3 regions of the Brevibacillus sp. NSP2.1 genome follow, and region 1 is predicted to be linked to each of the others. Evidence: riboswitches for the same ligand, from Rfam matches in the RefSeq annotation. Region 1 holds a riboswitch; each other region holds the start of a gene.
The links. A riboswitch is a leader RNA that binds a small molecule or an ion and turns the genes downstream of it on or off. The one in region 1 is predicted to bind cobalamin.
Positions count from the first base shown of each region.

Region 1 (3,234 bases):
TCAGCAAATACGGGACCAGGACGTACGTGAAGGCCCAGCCGCGAAACGACAGGCTTCCCATCAGCCAGAAAACGATCTCGTTCACCGTCTGATCCGACAGCGACACCATGAAGGACACGAGCGAGCCGAGAAACGCCTGAATGACGACGCCGGACAAAATCAGCGTCTCCGTCTGCAGCTTGCCTTGCGTCTTGGCGAGGGCAAGCACAATCCACAAGCTGACAAGCCCCGTCAAAAAGGCGACGACAGGCGTGCTCCACTCTCCAAGAACAGCGAACTGCAAGCCGAACAGGATCAGAAAAGCCGCCCCGACGGCCGAACCGGACGCTACGCCCATCGTGAACGGGTCCGCAAGCGGGTTGCGCAGCACGCCTTGAAAGCCCGCGCCCGCAAGCGACAGGCAAGCTCCGATCAAAATGGCCAGTACGACGCGCGGAAAACGCACCTTCATCACGATCTGCTCGGACGACTCCGGCCATGTCGCCGGAATCCACTCCGACATGCCGGGAAGCTGGTGCAAGAGGATGAGCCATACTTGCGAAAGAGGGAGCGACGCCGCCCCCATCGAAATGCTGACCACCACGGATACGAGCAGCACAAGGCTGCTCGCTCCTCCCCATATAAGCCATTGCTTTTTCATTTTTATTTCACCAGGTCAGGATAAATCGCTTTAGCTACCTCGATCAAACCTTGTGTAATGCGCGGGCCTGGGCGCGCCAGCAGGTTTTGGTCCATTCCGAACACTTGCTTCTCGCGGATCGCCTTCATCGTATCCCAGCCGTTGCGGTTTGCGATGATCTCTTCCAGCTTCGTGCCCGTCTTGTCATCCGTAATGCCTTTGGCGTACAAAATGACGTCGGGATCGCTTTTCAAAATCTTTTCCTCGCTGATCGGGTTCCAGCCCTCTGTGTCGGCCGCAATGTTCGTCCCGCCTGCCAGCGTCACCAGCTCGTCGAGGAACTCCCCTTTGCCCACGGTCCAGCCTGGCGCAAACTCCAGGTACACTTTTTTCTTGTCTTCCGGCTTCACCGCTTTGACGGCTTCCTGTACGCGGGCGATATCCTGCTTCATCGCGGCGACGACTTTTTCCGCCTGCTCCTGTCGGTTGGTGATAACCCCCATCGTCAAAATGTTGTTCAGGATGTCATCCACTTTTTTCGGATGCGTGACGTACACTGGCATGCCGAGCGATTTCAGCTTGTCGGCAACCGGCTTTTCCATCGAAATTCCGCCGATGACCAGATCGGGCGACTGGGCGAGAATCGCTTCTTCGCTCGGCTTGACGACTCCGCCCACTTTTGGCTTCGTGCTCGCTTCTGCCGGATAGTCGTCGAAGTCGGAGACACCGACAATCCGCTCGTTCAAGCCGAGCGCGAACAAGATTTCCGTCTCTGCCGGGGAAGTCGAGACGATTCGTTGCGGCTCTTTTGCCACGGTCACTTCTTTTCCGGTCGCGTCTGTGACGGTAAGCGGGTAGACGGTCTGCTTGGCAGCCGCGTCCTGTGGTGCTGTCTGCGGTGCTTCTGCCTGCGGAGCAGGTGCCGTCTGGGTGTTGCCGCCGCAGCCGACGAGACTTGCAGCAAGCACCAGCGGGATGAGCAGTTTCCATGCGCGTTTCATATGTATGACTTCCTTTCTGTGCGACTGGTTGATTCTTAGCAAACAAAAACCCTTCGCATCCAACCGGAACCAAAGGGGCGACATGTCAGGCTCATCCATGCTCACGCAAAAAAACGTCCTGAACGGGCCGAACCTTTCCGCGAAGGCGCAGGCACATCAGGCAAACAGGCAGGTCTCCTGGCTTGGCAGCTATTGCGACAGCCGCTTTACAGTGGCGGGACCGCGCCGGACTTGCACCGGCTTCCCTTTTCACCTCGTCCTTTGGCAAGGACCAAGGCACCTGTTTGCGCGTATTCAATTGCAATGGCCTACAACTGCTAAGACTCATCCATCATGATAGCATTCCTTTGCCAAAAAAAGAATGCTTTTTCGCTGCTGCCACGGCTACGTAAGCCCATGCTGCCCGTCTCGTACCCGCTGTCTGGCGTCTCCCGCTATTTCCTGCGCTTTTGCAAATAGTCGACAATTCCCATCGCACATACTTGCAAATCGAGCCGCAGCACGTCCAGCACCTCATGCCCGTCGCCGATCCCGAACGATTGCAGATGCGCCAGTACACGCCCGAACAGCCGCTCCGCCAGTTCGCCATCGCCGAGTCCGGCGGCTACGACCGCCTCCCCTTCCGCGACAAAGACAGGAAGCCACTCGCGCACCTGCCGATAGACGTCGGCAACATCGTCAGTCATGCCGAAATGCCCGAAATAGATTCGCGCAAGCCCGCGCTGTTCAAAGCGTTCCACGGAGCGCAGCATCGCCTGCGGGTCAAACTGGTTCGGCGAGGTGGACGGCAGGACGAAGTGAATCCCGTCCCGTTGAAGCTGCGGATAGAAGACACCCGCTGTATCTCCCGTGAACATGCCGCGGCTGACCGGGTCGTAAATGCTGAAATGATGGTTGGCATGTCCCGGCGTGTCCCAAAATTCCAGGACACAGTTGGCGCCAATTTGCAGCGTCTCCTGGTCGGCGCGCACGATGATCCGCTCTTCGGGAACGGCGACAATCGGATCGAACAGGCGGTCAAAATCGTCGTGATACACCGCTCTGGCGCCCGCGATCAACCGACTCGGGTCCACCAGATGGCGCGCTCCTTTTGGATGCACCACGATTTTTGCCTGCGGGCACTCGCGCAAAAAAAGTCCCGCTCCCCCCGCGTGATCGAGGTGAATGTGCGTCACGATGATGTACTTCACTTGCTCCGGGGAAAATCCGAGCCTGCGCAGCCCTTCCCGTATGTACGGGACAGAAGGACTCGGCCCTGTCTCGACCAGGGTCAGCTCGTCCTCGGCGATGACGTACGTTCCCGTCCGCTGCGCCCAGCCCATATCAAACCCGTCGATCAGATGGATGCGATGCCCCAGGAAAATCGGTTCTGTAGCTTTCATGTATACCCTCCTCGTTGTTTTAGGAATATTTCCACTTTATCATCTATTCTACAACGAGGCGATAGACCCCTTTGCCGCTAGCGGCACGAAGCGATACAGGCGACCTGTCCGTTCGTCATTTGCACCAGTTGCTCGGGAGTCAGTCGAAACACCGCTTTCGGATGCCCTGCCGCCGCCCAAATGACTTCATAGCGGCTGTTCGCCGTCATTGCTGTACGCGTGGGGGACGTTG
Region 1 is NZ_CP048274.1:1,948,774-1,952,007, reverse strand. Features, by position in the region: gene M655_RS09755 (FecCD family ABC transporter permease) at 1-640, opposite strand, end outside; gene M655_RS09750 (ABC transporter substrate-binding protein) at 643-1,620, opposite strand; cobalamin riboswitch at 1,771-1,919, opposite strand; gene M655_RS09745 (MBL fold metallo-hydrolase) at 2,055-3,002, opposite strand; gene M655_RS09740 (YbaK/EbsC family protein) at 3,080-3,211, opposite strand; gene M655_RS09735 (cupin domain-containing protein) at 3,189-3,234, opposite strand, start outside.

Region 2 (3,234 bases), 950 kb from region 1:
CCCAGGGACAACCCTTTCAGGACAGGGCCACGGCCGCCTGGATAGGCGTAGTGCAAATCAACAAATTCCAACAGCCATGATGTCAAAGCATTACCCTCCTGTCCACCACTCCAGCAAAATCAGCAAAATACAGCCTGCGATTGACTCTGCTTCATATCGGCCGGAGCGAGAATGAGTGTGCAAGGAAAGCACCTGCAGGCTTTCCCCGAAGCCTCTCGCTGCCATCCCTTTGTACAGCGCATCGTACTTGCGCATGGACCTGACGAACAACTGCGCGGCCAGTCCGCTCGCATCCCGCAGCATCGCCCGGAACCCGCGATGGCCTCCGCGCGCGCGCTGGGCAATCCACAGTTGATGAGAGACGCCAAGCAGCACGAAAATAAAACGGTACATAATCATGAGCAAATCCGTCACGATGACCGGAAGTTTCAGCTTGCGCAGCACTTGCAAAATCTCGGCAAACGGCACGGTAAACAAGACAAAAGCAAAGCAGGCGAGGCTGGCCATCGTCCGCCAAAAAAGCACCCACACCTTGTCGAGCGCGCTTGCCGGAACGTAGACCAGATACGGCCCGATCTTCCACGCCGCAACTGCCTGGACGACCGCCCCTGCATCCGCTCTTACTGCTTCCAGCAACAGCGCCGGAAGCCCCAGGACAAAAAACGACAGGGACAGGATGAAAAATCCGAAATAGAAACGGACGGGAATACGGGCATACACCATTACCCATACTCCCATCCATAGACAAATCGCCATCTGCAACCATTCATGTCCCGTCAAAACGAGCAAAATCAGCACGCCCGCAAACAGGAGCTTGTGCTCAGGCGGCAAAAATCGCAGCCGGTTTTGATAGGAAAGCGAATCAAGCTGCTGCCAATTCATTTTTTATGCTTATCCAGCCGGCCCTTGTACAATCCCACGGCATAGCCGACAACGCCCGCCCCGAGCGCCGCTTGCACCGCGAACAGCAAGCTCTCTGTCTCGCCGCCTGGCGGTTCAAGCAGCGGCTCGAACCACGGCTCGTAAGCAGGGGCGATTTCCTTGATCGCTTCCTCAGCCGCTCCATCTGCTCCCCCGAACTCCGAATCCTGCACCAACAGCAACGGCACAACCGCCAGCAAGACTACGCCCAGGAGCAGCAGCCAGTTCATCCCTTTTTTCACAGCGATTCCTCCCGTTTCAGCAGGCGAAGTTGCGCCAGCTCTTTTGCATTGTAAGACTGCAGCCAGTTCCAGACGAGCACGGTCAAAAGCCCTTCGCTGATCGCCAACGGAACTTGGGTGATGGCAAAAATTCCTGCGAATTTCGCGAACGATGCCATAACGCCGCCGGATTCAGCCGGGAAAGCCAAAGCCAACTGCACGGAGGTCACGACATAAGTAGCCAAGTCTGCGAGCGCAGCAGCAGCGAATACGGCCAAACGCTGTCCGCCGTTTCCGCGCACGATCAGGCGATAGACGCCGTAAGCTACCATCGGCCCTACTACTGCCATGGACACCGCATTGGCTCCAAGCGTCGTCAGCCCTCCATGCGCCAAAAGCAGCGCCTGGAACAGCAGCACCAGGCTGCCGAGCACGGACATGACCCACGGGCCAAACATGATCGCGCCAAGCCCGGTTCCCGTCGGGTGCGAGCTGCTGCCCGTCACCGAAGGAATTTTCAGCGCAGACAACACAAAGGCAAACGCGCCGGATACGCCGATCAGCAGCTTCATTTGCGGATGCTCCTTGACGATTTTGTTCAAGGAACGAATGCCGAAAATAAAAAATGGAATAAATACTACCCACCAAAACAGCGCCCAGCCCAGCGGCAAATACCCTTCCATGATGTGCATCGCGTGGGACGTCTGCGGTTCATTTACGAGAAAATAAAGGACAAAGCCTGCAATCAACAGACAGGTCGAAACGAAACGGGATCGATTCAAGACATTTCCTCCTCCTTTGCTGTTCTTTCTTTTTTCACCAACAAAAAAACCTCATCCGCTAGCAGACGAGGTATGCGCACAAAAACAACAGACCGTTGGCACAGTCCTATTGCTTCGTATTCACCGCTCCTTTCCGCGAAGGTATTCCTGGGTGTGGCAAGTAGGTAGGTCTCCTGGCTTTCAGCTCATCGCGCTCTTTGTCCTTCCCCATATGAATATGAGTGGCTCTATCTCAAAGAGAACTCCCTGATTACAGTGGCGGGACCGCTCGGGACTTTCACCCGATTCCCTGTTACCCTTTATGCGGCTTGCACATAAAGGCACCTATCGCCGACGATATGCAATTGTTAGATAGTTCTTGCTTGTCCCACATTATTATACAGAATCAAGGGAAAAAGCGGAAGAATATAATCAGCGGAGTATAACTGCGTAAAAAAACCGATGCCCCGCCATTCCGGGAGTCATCGGTCTTTGTTGCATCCGCTTCTTTTTTATGCTTACGACCTGGCGTCCACGCCGACCGCTTCGCTGATGTGGGAAAAGCCGTCGCGCTTCAACAGTTGCAAAAGCTTTTTGTTGATTTGCTTGGAGATGCCCGGGCCTTGATAAATCATTCCGGTGTACACTTGCACGAGACTTGCGCCCGCCCGGATTTTCGCGTACGCATCTTCCCCCGTGAAAATGCCCCCTACGCCAATGATCGGCACCTTGTCGCCCACTTCCTGGTAAATTTCTTTTACCCAGGCAGTCGAACGCTCTGTCAGCGGTTTTCCGCTCAGTCCTCCCGCTTCCTCGGCATAGTGATGCCCTTGAACGGCTTCACGCGACAAGGTCGTATTGGTGGCAATAATGCCGGAAATGCCCTCTTCCACCGCTCCTTGCACGACATCGCGCATGTGCTCGTCGGACATGTCGGGGGCTACTTTGAGCAGAATCGGCTTTTTCTGAATGCCGCGCGCTTCCATTTCCGCCGCTTTTTCGCGCACCGCCCGCACCAGCAGCCGCATGCTCTCGGTTTCCTGCAAATCGCGAAGATTGGGCGTATTCGGAGAGCTGATATTAATGACGAAATAATGGCCGTACGAATAGAGCATGTCCAGGCATTTGATATAGTCAGAAGCCGCTTCCTCATTGGGAGTGACTTTGTTTTTGCCAATGTTGATCCCGATCGGAACATCGGAATACGCGTAATCGACCAGGTGCTGCGAAGCCAAATAAGCACCGTGGTTGTTGAAGCCCATCCGGTTGATGATCGCCTCGTGCTCAGGCAGGCGAAACAGGCGCGGCCGCGGATTGCCCGGCTGTCCTTG
Region 2 is NZ_CP048274.1:1,002,067-1,005,300, reverse strand. Features, by position in the region: gene M655_RS04865 (energy-coupling factor ABC transporter ATP-binding protein) at 1-86, opposite strand, end outside; gene cbiQ (cobalt ECF transporter T component CbiQ) at 91-882, opposite strand; gene M655_RS04855 (energy-coupling factor ABC transporter substrate-binding protein) at 879-1,163, opposite strand; gene M655_RS04850 (energy-coupling factor ABC transporter permease) at 1,160-1,924, opposite strand; cobalamin riboswitch at 2,071-2,267, opposite strand; gene M655_RS04845 (quinone-dependent dihydroorotate dehydrogenase) at 2,422-3,234, opposite strand, start outside.
Region 2: another riboswitch for cobalamin. It lies ahead of M655_RS04850 (energy-coupling factor ABC transporter permease); the one in region 1 lies ahead of M655_RS09750 (ABC transporter substrate-binding protein).

Region 3 (3,234 bases), 660 kb from region 1:
CCTGAATGAACGCATCGTACTGTTCGACGGTCCAGTTTCCTTTTTTGAACTGCTGTCTGGCCTGGCGAACTTCTGTCGTCTGCGGGAAGCTGCCGATCGTCGTCGTTGGCAGCAGCGGAAGCTTCCACGTCGCCTGCTGAATCTCGCGACGCTCGTGGAACGGCACTGCCCGCTTCGCCGCTGTCGACGCCAGCGCTTTTCTCGCCTCCTGCACTTCCTGGCGGTTCCGTGCCGGAGATTGGGCCAAGCGCTGCAAGTCTTTCTCGTTCTGGGCGATTTCCTTCGAGATAACATACTTTCCATATTGGAAACCTTGGACTAATAAGCGCACTTCAGCCAATTTCTCATCGGCAAACGCCAATGCGACGCGCACTTCTTCCGGCAAATCGGTTTCGTCTTCGACGGTAACCGGAACGTGCAGCAGGCTGCTCGACGGCTGAACCCATACCCGCTCTGGGGCTACTACGGTGCACAACGTTTTGACCAACTCCCACTTTTCCTCCAGGGCCGAGCGCCAAATGTTGCGTCCGTCGATGACCCCGGCGCCGAGCACTTTGTCTTGCGGGAAACCGTGCGTCGTCAGGTTCGCCAGGTTCGCTGTTTTCCCGTGAACAAAATCAAGACCCAAGCCGTGGACAGGCAGTTCAATCAGCTCCTCGTACCAGTGCACCGCTTCAAAGTACGTCTGCACCATCAGCTTCAGGTGCGGCAGCGCCTGGCTGAACTGCTCGTACACGCGACGAATGAGCGCTTTGTCTTGCCCGGTAAGATCGAGGACAAACGCAGGCTCGTCGATCTGCACCCACTCGACGCCGTGCAGTTCCAGCTCGCGAAGGACGTCCACGTACAGCGGCACGATCTGATCGACGACGCGTTCAAATTCGTCTTTGGCATACCCTTTGGACAGCTTGACAAACGTGTACGGCCCGACGATGACAGGCTTGCCGGCGATCCCTAGCTGATCTCTCGCCTCCAGGTACGCTTGCAGCGGCCTGTTTTCCGTCAAGACAGGCGCGCGCTCGCCGAACTCGGGGACGATATAGTGGTAGTTCGTGTTGAACCACTTGGTCATTTCGCTGGCGACCGCGTCTTTGCTGCCGCGCGCCATCGCAAAATACGTAGCCAGCGGCACCGGACCGCCCGCATACGCGAACCGCTTCGGAATCAGGCCGAACATAACCGCCATGTCGAGCATGTGGTCGTAGAACGTAAAGTCGTTGACCGGAATCCAGTCGATCCCCTTTTTTTGTTGTTTGACCAGGTGCTGCTTGCGAATTTGCTCCATTTGCGCAAGGAATGTCGTCTCGTCGAGTTTCCCCGCCCAAAAAGCTTCCAGTGCCTTTTTCCACTCGCGATCTTTGCCGATCCGCGGATATCCCAAGTTGCTGCTTTTCATTTGCTTCCTCTCCATCCTTTGCGATCATTTTTTCGATTTCGCCCAATAAAAAAGGCATCTCCAACGATCAGAAAGAACGTTAGAAATGCCAAATAAACACTGAGATCACAGCATCCTAACACCTCCCTATCTCCCGTAGGTTAAGCAGTGTTGTCGAAACAGGCAGGTCTCCTGACTTGAGGATCATGATCTGCACAACGCCTTCCCAGTCAGCTCGACCAGTGGCCAAAAGTTGTGCAAACTCCCCTCATACAGTGGCGGGACCGTGTCGGATTCTCACCGACTTCCCTTTTCATCCTTGCGCCGATATTCATCGCCAAGGAACCTGTTTCCACTCATATGAAATTGTCGGTATGAGTGCATGTGCCCCAAAAATGGGCGGGACACACCTTTCTTCATACAGTAACACGTAAACCAGTTTTTGTCATGCTAAACTATTTCCACTTTGCAAACTGATGTCAACGTTCAGGCTGCTTCCTCATAATGCCTGTCCTATTGCTTGGTCAGGCGAAGCTCACGCGCGCGCAGCGATGGTTTGCGCATCAAATAAACGAGGTAGCCGCCAACGCCCCCGATCAATGCAGGCAGCAGCCAGCCCAGGCCGATCGTGTACATCGGCAAGTAGCGGGAAAAGACGTCGTTGATCGCCGCAAGCTCGACCCCGGCAGCATTCAGCCCGTCAAACAGGCTGACGAGAAACGTACCGAACAAGCTGCCTTGATACACCTCTGGCCGACCGCCAAACCCTTGATGCAAAAACGTCAAAAAGATCAGCGAGATGGCGATTGGGTACATCGTCGTCAAAATCGGAACAGACACCTTGATGAGCGCAGTCAACCCGATATTGGCGACGAGCGTGCTGAACACAGCCAAAATGACGGCAAACTTTTTATATGAAATGCGCGGAAACATCGCGTGGAAATACGACGAGCACGCCGTAATCAATCCGACGCTGGTCGTCAGGCACGCCGCAGTAATCATCAGGCCGAGCAGCAGGCCGCCGTAAGAACCGAAGTAATAATTCGACACTTTGGCCAAAATTTGCGCCCCGTTTTCCAAATGGCCGAGCTTTTCCACGCTGGAAGCGCCCATGTAGGCAAGCACCGAGTAGAAAAACGCCAGGAGCGCACCCGCAATCAGCGTTGCTTTGGCGCACGTCAGCAAAATTTGCTTTTTCGACGTAACCCCTTTTTCCTTGATCGCATTGACGATGATGATGCCGAATACAAACGCCCCGAGCGCGTCCAGCGTCAAATAGCCGTCCTGGAATCCTTTGAAAAACGCCTTGGACTGGTAATCGCCCACTGGCGCTTGCAGCTCGCCGATCGGATACACAATCGCCGTCAGGACGATGATGCCGATAAACGTCAGCTTCATCGGTGTCAAGACTTTTCCGACTACATTGATAATTTTTCCAGGATTGAGCGACAACAGGCAAGCGAGCGTGAAGAACAAGACGGTAAACACAATCAACGGAAAAGGCCCGGCCTGCTCGGACAAGAACGGCTTGATCCCGATCTCAAACGAAACATTCCCGGAGCGCGGAATCGCAAAAAACGGCCCGATCGCCAAATAGAGCAAAATCGTGAAAACAAGACCGAACAGCGGGTGCACACGGCTTGCGAGCGAACGCAAATCGTCTTTACCTGAATACACCAACGCTGTAATTGCCAAAAGTGGCAAGCCAACCCCTGTCACGAGAAAACCGGCGTTGGCTTCCCAGACGTTCGTTCCCGCCATCTGTCCCAGCATCGGTGGAAAAATCAGGTTGCCTGCTCCGAAAAACAGCGCAAACAGCATAAATCCGATGATGACGATAAACGAATATGAAACTTTTT
Region 3 is NZ_CP048274.1:2,605,274-2,608,507, reverse strand. Features, by position in the region: gene metE (5-methyltetrahydropteroyltriglutamate--homocysteine S-methyltransferase) at 1-1,396, opposite strand, end outside; cobalamin riboswitch at 1,541-1,740, opposite strand; gene brnQ (branched-chain amino acid transport system II carrier protein) at 1,889-3,234, opposite strand, start outside.
Region 3: another riboswitch for cobalamin. It lies ahead of metE (5-methyltetrahydropteroyltriglutamate--homocysteine S-methyltransferase); the one in region 1 lies ahead of M655_RS09750 (ABC transporter substrate-binding protein).